4 regions of the Cupriavidus sp. UYPR2.512 genome follow, and region 1 is predicted to be linked to each of the others. Evidence: predicted binding sites of a transcription regulator. Region 1 holds the regulator's gene; each other region holds the start of a gene.
What was found. Region 1 encodes sigma-54, which starts transcription at its own class of promoters, with help from an activator protein. Its sites were predicted from a motif close to TGGCANGNAANCTGCTTT; they were not measured.

Region 1 (3,112 bases):
ACACCTTGGCGCCGCGCTTGCGAACACTCTTGCCCATTCGGGTGAAAAGCGTTGGCTCCGGCGCCACAGCCGGGCCGCACCACCAGTGCGGGCGCGGCATGCCGGCGGCAACCCGGATCGCGAGGGCGCAAAAAAGCCGCGCTTGGTGCGCGGCTTGCCTGTTGAATCCTGATTCAGCAGCCCGCTGCGGGGCTGCCGGGCACGGTCATTGCTGCATTTGCGCTGCGGCCATCTGGTACTTGACCGCTTCGCGGTCGTGGCCTTGCACGCGATCCTTGTAGCGGATCACCTGACGGTCCAGCTTGTCGACGAGTGCGTCGATCGCTGCATATAGGTCTTCGTGATGCGCCTCGACAAAGATGTCCTTGCCCTTGAGATGTAGATTGATTTCCGCGTACTGCCGCCGGTCCTTTTCCTTGTGGTTGTCGACAGAGAGCAGCACGCTAACGCCAATGACCTGATCGAAATGCCTGACGATTCGCTCCAGCTTCGTTTCCACGTACTCACGCAGAGGGGGCGTGATGTCCAGGTGGTGTCCACTGATCTTGAAGTTCATAGCGCTTCTCCTTCTGAAAGAGCCTCACCAGGCAGGCGGTGGGCTCGGCTACAAAGACTTGCGGAGATTGACTGCGGGGATCTTCAGGGCTTCGCGATACTTGGCAACAGTGCGGCGCGCAACAACAAAGCCTTGCTCACCCAGCAGTTCGGCAATGCGACTGTCGGAAAGGGGATTCCTCGGGTCTTCGGCTCCTATCAGTTGCTTGATCAAGGCGCGGATGGCCGTTGATGAAGCCGCGCCACCGGTTTCGGTGGACACGTGGCTGCCGAAGAAGTACTTCAGTTCGAAAGTACCCATCGGCGTTGCCATGTATTTATTGGTCGTCACCCGGGAGATGGTTGACTCGTGTAAACCCAGTGTATCGGCAATCTCCCGCAAAACCAAGGGGCGCATGGCGATTTCGCCGTGGCTGAAAAAGTTCTTTTGACGCTCGACAATGGCCTGCGAGACACGCAGGATTGTGTCGAACCTTTGCTGGATGTTCTTGATCAGCCAGCGAGCTTCCTGCAGCTTCTGCTGCAGCCCGGCCGTGCCGGACTCACCCTTCGCGCCACGCAGGATCTGTGCATACATATCATTGATGCGCAGCCTCGGCATCACATCCGGATTGAGCTGCGCGATCCAGCCGCCGCCGCTCTTGCGCACGAACACGTCCGGCACCACGAAGTCGGCCTCCGGGCGGCTGTATGCATGGCCGGGGTAGGGCGCCAGCGAGCGGATCAGTTCGTGTGCGGACTTCAGCGCCACTTCATCGACCTGCAACGCCTTCTTCAGCCGCGTGTAGTCGCGTACTGCCAGCAACTCGAGGTGGTTGGTGACGATGTTCAGTGCCAGTTCGCGCTGCGGGTGCGTCAGGCGCCGCAACTGCAGGCCCAGGCATTCGGCGGCGTTGCGCGCGCCCACGCCGGGCGGGTCGAAGCTCTGCAGCAGCGTAAGAACTGCGTGGACTTCCTCGATCTCGAACTCGAGTTCTTCCGGCAACTCCGTGCAGATCTCCTCAAGCGATGCGCTCAGGTAGCCATCGTCGTCGAGCGATTCGATCAGGAAGATGGCCAGGCCCTTGTCGCGTGTCGAGATCTTCAGCGGCGTGAGCTGCTCCATCAGGTACTCGCGCAGCGTGGGCTCGGCTTCGCGCAGCTGCATCGGTGTTTTTTCGTCCTCGTCGCCCTGGGGGCGGCGGGCAAAGTCGTCCAGGCTCCAGTCGCCGCTGCCATAGTCGTCGCCGTTGCCGCTGTCGCCATAGCTGTCATCGTCACCCGCGCCGTCGGCGCGGGCGTCGCCATTGCCCTGGGGCTCTGCCGGGGCGGGCGCCGGTGCGCTCTGCAGGTTCACCGAGCCGTCGGGCGCAACGCGCAGCGGGCTTTCAATCCAGTCGTTCTCGCGCTCGAGCAGCGGGTTTTCCGTCAGCGCCTGTTCGACCTCTTGCTGCAGTTCCAGCGTGGAGAGCTGCAGCAGCCGGATCGACTGCTGCAGTTGCGGGGTCAGGGCCAGATGCTGGGAAAGGCGGAGCTGTAGCGACGGTTTCATGCGACCTATTCTATGCGCATCTTTCCGTTGTTGGAACGGAAATTGCTATCGCTTGTGCGGTCTGATCGCCGCTGGCTGTGGGAGGTCCCACGCGCGCCCGCGAAGAGGCCTGCCGCTCCGGGCAGGCCGCTGCATCACATGCGGAAGTTCTCGCCCAGGTAGACGCGCCGCACTGCGTCATTGGCGATGATTTCCTCGGGCTGGCCCGCGGCCAGCACCGTGCCTTCGCTGATGATGTAGGCGTGGTCGCAGATGCCGAGCGTCTCACGCACGTTGTGGTCAGTGATCAGCACGCCGATATTGCGTGCCTTGAGGAAGCTGACGATGCGCTGGATCTCGCCCACGGCGATCGGGTCCACGCCGGCGAAGGGTTCGTCCAGCAGGATGAAGCGCGGCGACGACGCCAGCGCGCGCGCGATTTCCACGCGGCGGCGCTCACCGCCCGACAGCGACAGCGCCGGGTTGTTGCGCAGGTGCGCGATCTGCAGGTCGTCCAGCAATGTATCCAGGCGGCGCTCGATCTCGGCCTTGGCCAGAGGCTTGCCCTTGTCCAGCTGCAGCTCCAGCACCGCGCGGATGTTCTCTTCGACATTGAGCTTGCGGAACACCGAGGCTTCCTGCGGCAGGTACGACAGCCCCATGCGCGCGCGCTCATGGATCGGCAGGCCGCTGATGTGATCGCCGTCGAGCACAATATCGCCTTCGTCCAGCGCCACCAGGCCCACGATCATGTAGAACGACGTGGTCTTGCCCGCGCCGTTGGGGCCGAGCAGGCCGACCACCTCGCCGCTCTTCACGTCGAGCGAGACGTCCTTGACCACCGTGCGCGAGCCATAGCGCTTCTTCAGGTGGCGCACGACCAGCGTGCTGCCCCCGGGAAGGATCGAGGAGGCTTCGACGGAAGGCTTGTCGGCGATGGTTGCGGTATCGGTCATAGGCACAGTCAGGCGTTCAGGCGTTTCTGGCGCGGGCAGGCAGGCCGGCGCCAGGCGTCAGGGTTTGTTGGCAGGCGCGGGCGCCGGCTTC
Region 2 (3,112 bases), on a different contig from region 1:
TAAGCTACTAGGAATTAGGTTAGGAACACGACGGGCGACATGCGTGGCGGGCGCCGCGCTGTATGAAGGGTAAGCAGCCGCTGTTGTTTGGGAAATAGAAAAGCCAGGTTACAGGAATTTCTTGCTGTCGTCGGGATAAGAATAGATAATTTGCCATTGATTTGCGGAGCCGGGTCGCGCAACTCCAGCTCCATTCTTTCACCCATACGGTCCTGGAAAACGCTGCCATAGTCACCCGAATTCTCGTAGTCCACGTCGGTGGTCGAATTTTTACAACTAAAGCCCGCCTCGAATCGGGCGTGTCGTATCGGTTCGGTCGTAGATCGTAACTGGATTCGCAGTATTGTGGGCGCCAATGCCTGACTCTCAGGGAGTCCATACCGATGCTCGTCTTGCTTGACGGCCCTGCCCGTTCAGACGCGTCTTTGACAAGCGAAGAGATCGGGATGAGCGCCTTCGTGTCGAAGCCCGTATCCGGCCCTAGCAAGTGTTGCGCACCCATCACAACTTCCTCGAGCGCCGCATTACCCTCCGGGCGAACCATTCGGCTTACGATCGTGTTCACATTGCTGGCGCCGGCGCGAAACGCAGCTAGTGTATTTGCAGTAGCGAGGCCGAAATCATTTTGTGCATAGATTTCTATTTCCAAATCAATCGCATCGCGTAGCTTCGCAATGATGTCGTAGGTCGCAAAGGGGCCAATCGCACCAATGGTGTCGGAGAATCGGATGCGCTGAGCACCATAACGCCTAGAGCATTGCGCGACTTCCACGAGGAACGCGGGGTCTGCACGCGAAGCGTCGTCCATATCGAAGGAGATCTTTGGGTGGCATTTCGCGGCCTTCTGGATAAGGCGCGCGATCTGGGCCAATACCCAGCTTCGCGACCGCCGCAGATGTTGAAAATAGAGATCAGAAACGGGAACGGACAGATTCACAATGTCGGCATTGCAGTGCAACGCTGCGGATAAATCGGCGTCCGTCAGGCGCCCAAAAATTATGGTTTTGGTCTCGAGGTTCATGTTGACAATCGCGTCGATGCGCGCGATCTCCTCATCGCCCATGACCGGGATCCGACCTCAAGCTCTGCCACTCCAGCACGCTGACGGTCGCACATTTTTCCTCGAGGCGAAACGCGTCTCGAGGCGGCCAATTTGGGCCGCACAATGTGGTGTCCATAATAGTCGGCTTGAGCATCTCGGTAGTCGCCTCACGCATCATTAGTCCCGAACCGATCAGCAAGCGTTGTGCCAGCCAAGTACTTTAAGCTGGAGCGCTATCTGCACGAGCGACAGCGGCATTCTATGTCAGTAAACACAGGGCTTCGTACATTCTTCGTGTCGCAAATGTCTCTGTCCGGACACGCTGCTCTTGACTCAACCGGTACTGTCAGGCGCCGCGAAGAGGCAAGTCGCATTTAGCTCATTGGGGCCCTGTCTCGCAGGGGGAGCTTCCATCTTGTAACTTAGCTGGCGTGACGTTCGTCGACTCAAACGTGCGACGAACTCGTTATCGGGACTTGAAGACCGTCAACAAATTGTCGGAATTTTCTGAAAAATGGCCGAGACGATCTCTGAGTGATGGCACGGATCTCGCTTTTCCGCTAAGACCGACCACTCTCGATGAGAGGAAAAGACCTATGCGAGATAGCGCGAGCGCAAGCATGCGACCAGCGCCTGCCTGTATCGGAGACGAGCAGAAAATTGTACCCCTAGTGCCGAACAGCGGAACGTGCGCTCCACGCGGCGGCGGTAGCTCGTTCGGTGGAGTCAGCATGTTGAACTGCGCGTCGTCTGGGGGGGACGAGGGCATGGCTCCGGAGGTGTGGGAGAAGATACGAGATCATCCATGCTACTCGGAGGAAGCACATCACCATTATGCGCGCATGCATGTAGCGGTTGCGCCCGCCTGCAACCTTCAGTGCAACTACTGCAACCGCAAATATGACTGTTCAAACGAGTCGCGACCTGGCGTTACGTCGCAAAAGCTGACGCCAGAGCAGGCCGTGAGGAAGGTGATGGCCGTGGCGAGCCGCGTACCGCAACTGACGGTGGTCGGCATTGCTGGGCCCGGTGATTCCCTCGCGAATCCGGGAAGAACGTTCGAGACGTTCCGTTTGCTTCGGGAGCGAGCTCCTGAGATCAAGCTCTGTCTATCGACCAATGGCCTAGCGTTGCCTGACTTTGTGGATGACATCTGTCAATACAACATTGATCACGTGACAATTACCATCAACATGGTCGATCCAGTTGTTGGAGCAAAAATCTACCCATGGATTTTCTGGAACCGTCGCCGATTAACAGGGAAGGAGGCCGCATGCGTGTTGCATGAGCGGCAGATGCGAGGGCTCGAGATGCTAGCAGAACGTGGCGTGCTGACGAAAATCAATTCGGTGTTGATTCCAGGCATTAATGATGAACATCTGGTTGAGGTAAACCGCGCGGTGAAGGAGCGGGGTGCGTTCCTTCACAACATCATGCCGCTAATTTCCAATCCATCGCATGGTACGTACTTTGGCCTGCATCAACAGCGTGGGCCCACCGCCCAGGAGCTGAAGAAAGTACAGGAAGCTTGTTCTGGCGGTGCGAATTTGATGCGTCATTGCCGGCAATGCCGAGCGGACGCGGTAGGCCTCCTCGGTGAGGATCGAAGTGAGGAGTTCTCACTCGACAAAATCGAGCAGATAGAAATCGAGTATGACCGAAAGAACCGCCGCGAATACCAGTGGCGCACTGAAACTGAGGTCATCGTTCAACGCGAGGCTAAGAAGGAGGTGCTAGCCTTAGCGCGGGCCAACAAAGCGACAGGGGCCCTGAAGGTCCATATTGCTGTTGCCACGAAAGGCGGTGGCCGCGTGAACGCGCATTTCGGGCATATCTCTGAGTTACAGGTCTTCGAAGTTAGCGCTACTGGCGCGCACTTTGTGGGTCACCGCCGAGTTGAATCGTATTGTCAGGCGGGGTATGGCGACGATGAAGGACTACTTCAGATCATCCGCGCGATCAACGATTGTCATGCCGTCCTTGTGGCAAAGATGGGTTCGTGTCCGCGTAAGGAACTATCCGATGCCGGCATCGAGGCTGTGGACAAGTACGCGGGGGAGATTGTTGAGG
Region 3 (3,112 bases), on a different contig from region 1:
AAGACATGAATCCATGTGCCTGCAAACTCGCAACAAGCGGGCGCAGTGTGTAACGAATCTATAGATAGTGGCGTATGCGCCATATTAAAGCCGGTGCAAGCAGGTAGAATCGCGCCTTCCGTGGCAATTGCAACATTCCTATAACGATGAGCCCCCGTCCGTCGCGCCTGCCGTGCATCGACGCCCTGAAAGCGGTCAGCTCCCAGCTGATCGTGCTCCATCACCTGGCCTTCTATGGCCCGATGTCCGATACCGCGTATCGGCTGGCCCCGGGGCTGGTGGACTGGCTGTACGACTACGCGCGCATCGCCGTGCAGGTCTTCCTGGTGATCAGTGGCTTTCTCGCCGCGCGCAGCCTGGCACCGCATGGCCGGCTGGAGATCAGCCAGCATCCGCTGCTGGTGCTGTGGCGGCGCTACCAGAAGCTGGTGGTGCCCTTTGCGGCGGCGCTGCTGCTCAGCATTGCCGGTGCCGCCCTGGCGCGCCAATGGATGGTGCACGACTCGATCCCCGCGCCGCCCGGCCTGCTGCAGTTCCTGGCGCACGTGACGCTGCTGCATAACGTGCTCGATGTCGAAGCGCTCTCGGCCGGGGTCTGGTACGTGGCCATCGACCTGCAGCTGTTTGCGCTGCTGCTGGGCACGCTGTGGGCCGCGCGCGCCGTGGCGGGCGGGAAAGCGCCGGCGGGTGCCGGGGCCAGTATCGGCATCGTGGCGCTGGTGGCGGTGGCGTCGCTGTTCTGGTTCAACCGCGATGCCGCGTGGGATATCTGGGCCGTGTACTTCTTCGGCGCCTATGGCTTGGGGGCGCTGGCCTACTGGGCGTCCAAGCCCGGCCGCCCGGTGTTGCCGCTGCTGCTCATCGGCGCGGTGGCGCTGGCGGCGCTGGCCGTGGATTTCCGGCTGCGCATCGCGGTGGCGCTCGCCACTGCGTTGCTGCTGGCGGTGGCGCGCCGCGGCGGCTGGCTGGAACGCTGGCCGCAGGCGCGCGCGGTCGGCTTCTTCGGGCGCATTTCCTATTCGGTGTTCCTGGTTCACTTTCCGGTTTGCCTGCTGGTCAACGCGCTGGTGTCGAACCTGGCGCCGGGCCAGCCGGTGCTGAACGCGCTCGGCATGGTTGCGGCGTGGGGACTCAGCAATGCGGCCGGCGCGCTGTTCTATCGCTACATTGAAAGCGCGCAGCCGTTGGCGGCACTGCGTGCGCTGCTGGGCAACGGTCGCGAACCCGCCAGCCGGCAAAGCGTGTAACGCTGGCAGGCACTGCCGCGCGGCAGTGGTATGGCTTGCCCCGGACGGCGCCGTGCCAGCATGGCCGTGCGCGCTTCTTGTTGGTGCATGTGCACCCGCCATGTCACGCCGCCGGCACGCCACGGGTGCATGCCGCCCACGCGGACTTGCGTTCGGCGCCACACACATCGCCGCAACACTCGCGTAAACGGGCATTGGGCGATGGCACAAAGGTTGCCTAGTATGGAATCATAAACCTGACCATTTGGTCAGGATTCCATCGGGAACCGAGGGTGCCATGTCCGACCATATCGTCCTGACCTCGCACGCACGCCGCGACAAGCCGGCCGAGCCCATCCACTGGGGCGCCCCCACGGCGGCCGAGCGCGGGCCGGTCATCGCCAGCCTGGCGAATCCGGCGCAGCGCAATGTGATTGGCACTCACGCTGGCGCCTACGCCATCTACCGGGCCCTGGCGGTTGCCGCGGGCGCATTGCAGCGCGACCATCGCACCGACCTGACCGATACCGCGCCGGCGGAGGCCATCGGCCCGCATCCGCAGTGGGGCGACCCGGAGAAGATAGTTTCGCTGGATCCCTGGGGCCACCTGGTGTCCACCGTTTTTGCCGACCGCATCGCGGCCGGCGTGGATATCCGTCCGACCATCGCCGTCACCCGTGCGCATATCAACATGCCGGAGCTGATGTCGGCCATAGCGGCCGGCCGGCTCAAGCCTGACGGCGACATCCTCCATGCCAATGGCGACGTGCGCGTGACCAAGGCGGCGGTCGACCCGGTGTGGTACCTGCCGGGGCTGGCCGCCCGTTTCGGCATCAAGGAAAGCGTGCTGCGCCGCAGCCTGTTCGAGCAGACCGGCGGCATGTTCCCGGAACTGGTGACGCGGCCGGACCTGAAGGTGTTCCTGCCGCCCATCGGCGGCATGACGCTGTACTTCTTCGGCGACGTCAGCCAGCTGGGCAAGCCCGAGACCCGCGTCGCCTGCCGCGTGCACGATGAATGCAACGGATCGGATGTGTTCGGGTCAGACATCTGTACCTGCCGGCCGTATCTGGCACATGGCATCGAGGTGTGCATCGAGATGGCGCAGCAGGGCGGTGTCGGACTGGTGGTCTATAACCGCAAGGAGGGCCGCGCGCTGGGCGAGGTGACCAAGTTCCTGGTCTACAACGCCCGCAAGCGGCAGGTGGGCGGCGACCGTGCCGAGACTTACTTTGCCCGCACCGAATGCGTGGCAGGCGTGCAGGACATGCGTTTCCAGGAGCTGATGCCCGATGTGTTCCACTGGCTGGGCATCCGCCGCATCGACCGCTGGGCGTCGATGAGCAACATGAAGCATGGCGCGCTGGTGGCGCAGGGCATCGAGGTGGTCGAGCAGGTGGCCATCCCCGAGACCCTGATCCCCGCCGACGCCCGTGTCGAGATCGATGCCAAGGTGGCCGCCGGCTACTTTACGCACTACACGCCGCCGGATGCGAACGAACTGGCCCTGGCAAAGGGCAGGGGGTTGAACGAATGACGATGTTTCCCGAGGATGGCAAGCCCGGCATGGACCGCCAGGGCACAGGTAACGAGATGGGGCCAGGTGCCGGCTGGCTGAGCCCGGTGCCGGAAGGGCATCCCGCTTCGGCGCTGCTATGTGCCGAGGCGGTGCGCACGCATTGCGCGGCGGTCACCGAACACGTGGCCAGCGGCGCGTCCGAACTTTTCACCTGGCATCCGGACCGCGTGCATGCAGTTGCCGACTATGTCGCCAGCACCATCCGCCAGCGCTATCCGGACCTGCAGGTGCCATACCACAGCCGCTGGCGCCATTTCGAAAGCGGCGGCGTCGACCAGCGCGCGGACCGCTGGCAGGTGCTGTGCGA
Region 4 (3,112 bases), on a different contig from region 1:
ATCCGTTCGGTCACGTTTTCCAGCTCGCGGATATTGCCCGGCCAGCGGTAGCGCGCCAGCCGCGCGCGGGCCGCGGCCGGCAGGCGCTGCGGGCGGTCCATGCCCAGGCGCTCCTGTGCGCGCCGGTACAGCAGCTCGGCCAGCTCCTGCAGGTCTTCGGAGCGCTCGCGCAGCGGCGGCATCTCGATGCGCAGGATATTGAGGCGGTAGTACAGGTCCTGCCGGAAGGAACCATCGCGCACCATCGCGGCCAGGTCGCGGTGGGTGGCGCCGATCACGCGCACGTTGACCGGCACGGCGTCGAGCCCGCCGATCGGCAGCACCTGCTTTTCCTGCAGCACGCGCAGCAGGCGCGTCTGCAGCGCGGACGGCATGTCGCCCACCTCGTCGAGGAACAGCGTGCCGTTGTGGGCCGATTCAAACAGGCCGGCCTTGCCGCCGCGGCGCGCGCCAGTGAAGGCGCCCTCTTCATAGCCGAACAGTTCGCTCTCCAGCAGCGCCTCGGGGAAGGCCGCGCAATTGACTGCCACGAACGGGAAGGCGCGGCGCGGGCTGGCGTCATGCATGCCCTGCGCCAGCACCTCCTTGCCGGTGCCGCTCTCGCCGCCGATCAGCACGGTGGAATCCACCGCCGCGTAGCGCCGCGCCAGCTCGCGCAGCTCAGTCATGGCCGCGGAGGTGCCGGCCAGGTCGTCCAGGCTGTAGCGCACCCCGGCCGGCCGCGTGCGGGCGCGCGAGCGCAGGTTGCGGTCCACGCGCTGGATCGCGCTGGCGTCCTGGATGGTCAGCACCGCGCCGGTGGTGCCGGCCTCGCCGATGATGGGGATGCGGTTGACCACCACCATCTTGTCGCCGAGCTTGTGGATCGCTTCTAGTTCCTTGTCGCCGCTCTGCATCACGCCTTCGAGCGCCAGGTTTGGCGCCAGCGTCTGCAGCTTGCGCCCGACCGCGGCAGCAACGGAAGTGCCGAGAAAGCGCTCCATCGCGGGGTTGAACGACTGGATGCGCCCTTCGGCATCCACTGCCGCCACCCCCTCGTTCAGGTGCGCCAGGATGGTATTGACATAGTCGCGCCGGGTGGCCTCGATGCGGCGCAGGCGCGCAGCCTCGATCGCGTCTTCCAGCGCCATGCGCACCGAGTTGCCGGAGTACAGGAACACGCCGGTCAGGCCATAGCGGTCGGCCAGGTCGGTCACCAGGCCGGGGCCGACCACGACCTGGATGCCCTCCTGCTTCAGCGCCTTCACGCGCGCCACGGCATCGTCCTCGGTCAGGTAGGTATAGGCCGGGACCGACAGCGAGAACGCGCGCACGAATTCATCCACCTCGGCATACGTCGACGCATGCGTGACCAGTGCCACCCGCGGCGAAATGCGCCGCGCGGTGGCCAGCGCGCTCATCACGTCAAAGCCCGTGACCTTGACCAGTACCACCGGCACATCCACGTGCTGGCGCAGGTAGGCGCCGTTGGAGCCGCCCGCCACCACCACGTCGAGCCGGCCCTCGCGCGCCTCGCGCGCCACGGCGCTGGCAGCGGCCTCGAAACCTTTGCCGACGATGCGGAATTCGGCCCGGTCGGCATAGGCCGGAATCAGGTCGGCGAAGGCGCGTGCCAGGCGGCTGATGCCGATGGCCCAGATGCGCGGACGGGCTTGTGTGGAAACGGGAGGAGCCATGGTGCAATGCAGAAAGAATGCGTGATGAAACCCGGGACGAACAGGCGTACAGTGCTGGCACATTGTCCGCCACGCAGCCCAGGATTTCAACTTTGCATTCCAAACTTGTGATTTTGAAATTCAATTGTGCTGAAAAGATGACATGAAATCGGCCGCGAGCCAGCCGCCCTGCCCGCCAGCCCAGCACTGACAAGGGCTGGCGGATTTTTCGAGTGCCCGCCAATGGGCTTGGCACACCCCTTGCAGTATTGGGTCCGTCCTTGTTCACCAACGCAAACGCCATGACCTACTCCGCTTCCGACCTTGCGCGCTCCGCTGGCGCCCGTTTCCGCCAGGCGCTTGCCGACGAGCATCCGCTCCAGGTGGTGGGCACCATCAACGCCAACCACGCCCTGCTGGCCAAGCGCGCCGGCTACCGGGCCATCTACCTGTCGGGCGGCGGCGTCGCGGCCGGCTCGCTGGGCCTGCCGGACCTGGGTATCTCTAACCTGGACGACGTGCTGACCGACATCCGCCGCATCACCGACGTGTGCGACACGCCGCTGCTGGTGGACGTCGACACCGGCTTCGGCGCCTCGGCCTTCAACGTGGCCCGCACCACCAAGTCGCTGATCAAGTTCGGCGCCGCGGCCATGCATATCGAGGACCAGGTCGGCGCCAAGCGCTGCGGCCACCGCCCCAACAAGGAAATCGTCACGCAGGCTGAAATGGTCGACCGCATCAGGGCCGCCGTCGACGCCCGCACCGATGAGAACTTCGTCATCATGGCCCGCACCGACGCGCTCGCCGTCGAAGGCCTGGACCAGGCCATCGAGCGCGCCGTGGCGTGCGTGGAAGCCGGCGCCGACGCCATCTTCCCGGAAGCCATGACCGACCTCGCCATGTACCGCAAGTTTGTCGATGCGGTGAAGGTGCCGGTGCTGGCCAATATCACCGAATTCGGCGCCACGCCGCTGTTCACCACCGACGAACTCGGCGGCGCCGGCGTGTCGATGGTGCTGTACCCGCTGTCGGCCTTCCGCGCCATGAACAAGGCCGCGGAAAATGTCTACGCGGCCATCCGCCGCGACGGCACGCAGAAGAACGTGGTCGATACCATGCAGACCCGCGCCGAGCTCTACGAGAGCATCGGCTACCATGACTTCGAGCAGAAGCTTGACGCGCTCTTTGCGCAAGGCAAGGGCAAGTAAGCAAGACTCAGGCGCGGCCGGGCTATGTCCCGGCCGCTTGCACGATCTCGTGCACGATACAGACAGGCAATACCAGGTATCACACAAAGGAGACCCAGATGTCCGAAGCGCAACCGCTCGTCACTCCCAAGCCCAAGAAATCCGTCGCCTTGTCGGGCGTGACCGCCGGCAACACCGCGCTGTGCACCGTCGGCCGCACCGGCAATGACCTGCACTACCGCGGCTACGACATCCTCGACATCGCCG

Region 2: a site for sigma-54 is predicted at 1,581-1,598, ahead of nifB (nitrogenase cofactor biosynthesis protein NifB). Genes of this name have one in related genera too.
Region 3: a site for sigma-54 is predicted at 1,450-1,467, ahead of A3A5_RS0133845 (GTP cyclohydrolase II). Genes of this name have one in related genera too.
Region 4: a site for sigma-54 is predicted at 1,906-1,923, ahead of prpB (methylisocitrate lyase). Genes of this name have one in related genera too.

The regions. Positions count from the first base shown of each region.
Region 1 is NZ_KB902909.1:42,551-45,662, reverse strand. It holds gene hpf (ribosome hibernation-promoting factor, HPF/YfiA family) at 206-556, opposite strand; gene A3A5_RS0110210 (RNA polymerase factor sigma-54) at 605-2,086, opposite strand; gene lptB (LPS export ABC transporter ATP-binding protein) at 2,221-3,021, opposite strand; gene lptA (lipopolysaccharide transport periplasmic protein LptA) at 3,079-3,112, opposite strand, start outside.
Region 2 is NZ_KB902871.1:2,056-5,167, reverse strand. It holds gene A3A5_RS37795 (hypothetical protein) at 20-1,063, opposite strand; gene nifB (nitrogenase cofactor biosynthesis protein NifB) at 1,639-3,112, shown strand, end outside.
Region 3 is NZ_KB903188.1:11,911-15,022, forward strand. It holds gene A3A5_RS0133840 (acyltransferase) at 147-1,247, shown strand; gene A3A5_RS0133845 (GTP cyclohydrolase II) at 1,525-2,763, shown strand; gene A3A5_RS0133850 (URC4/urg3 family protein) at 2,760-3,112, shown strand, end outside.
Region 4 is NZ_KB903157.1:85-3,196, reverse strand. It holds gene prpR (propionate catabolism operon regulatory protein PrpR) at 1-1,676, opposite strand, end outside; gene prpB (methylisocitrate lyase) at 1,958-2,866, shown strand; partial or broken gene A3A5_RS39420 (citrate/2-methylcitrate synthase) at 2,965-3,112, shown strand, end outside.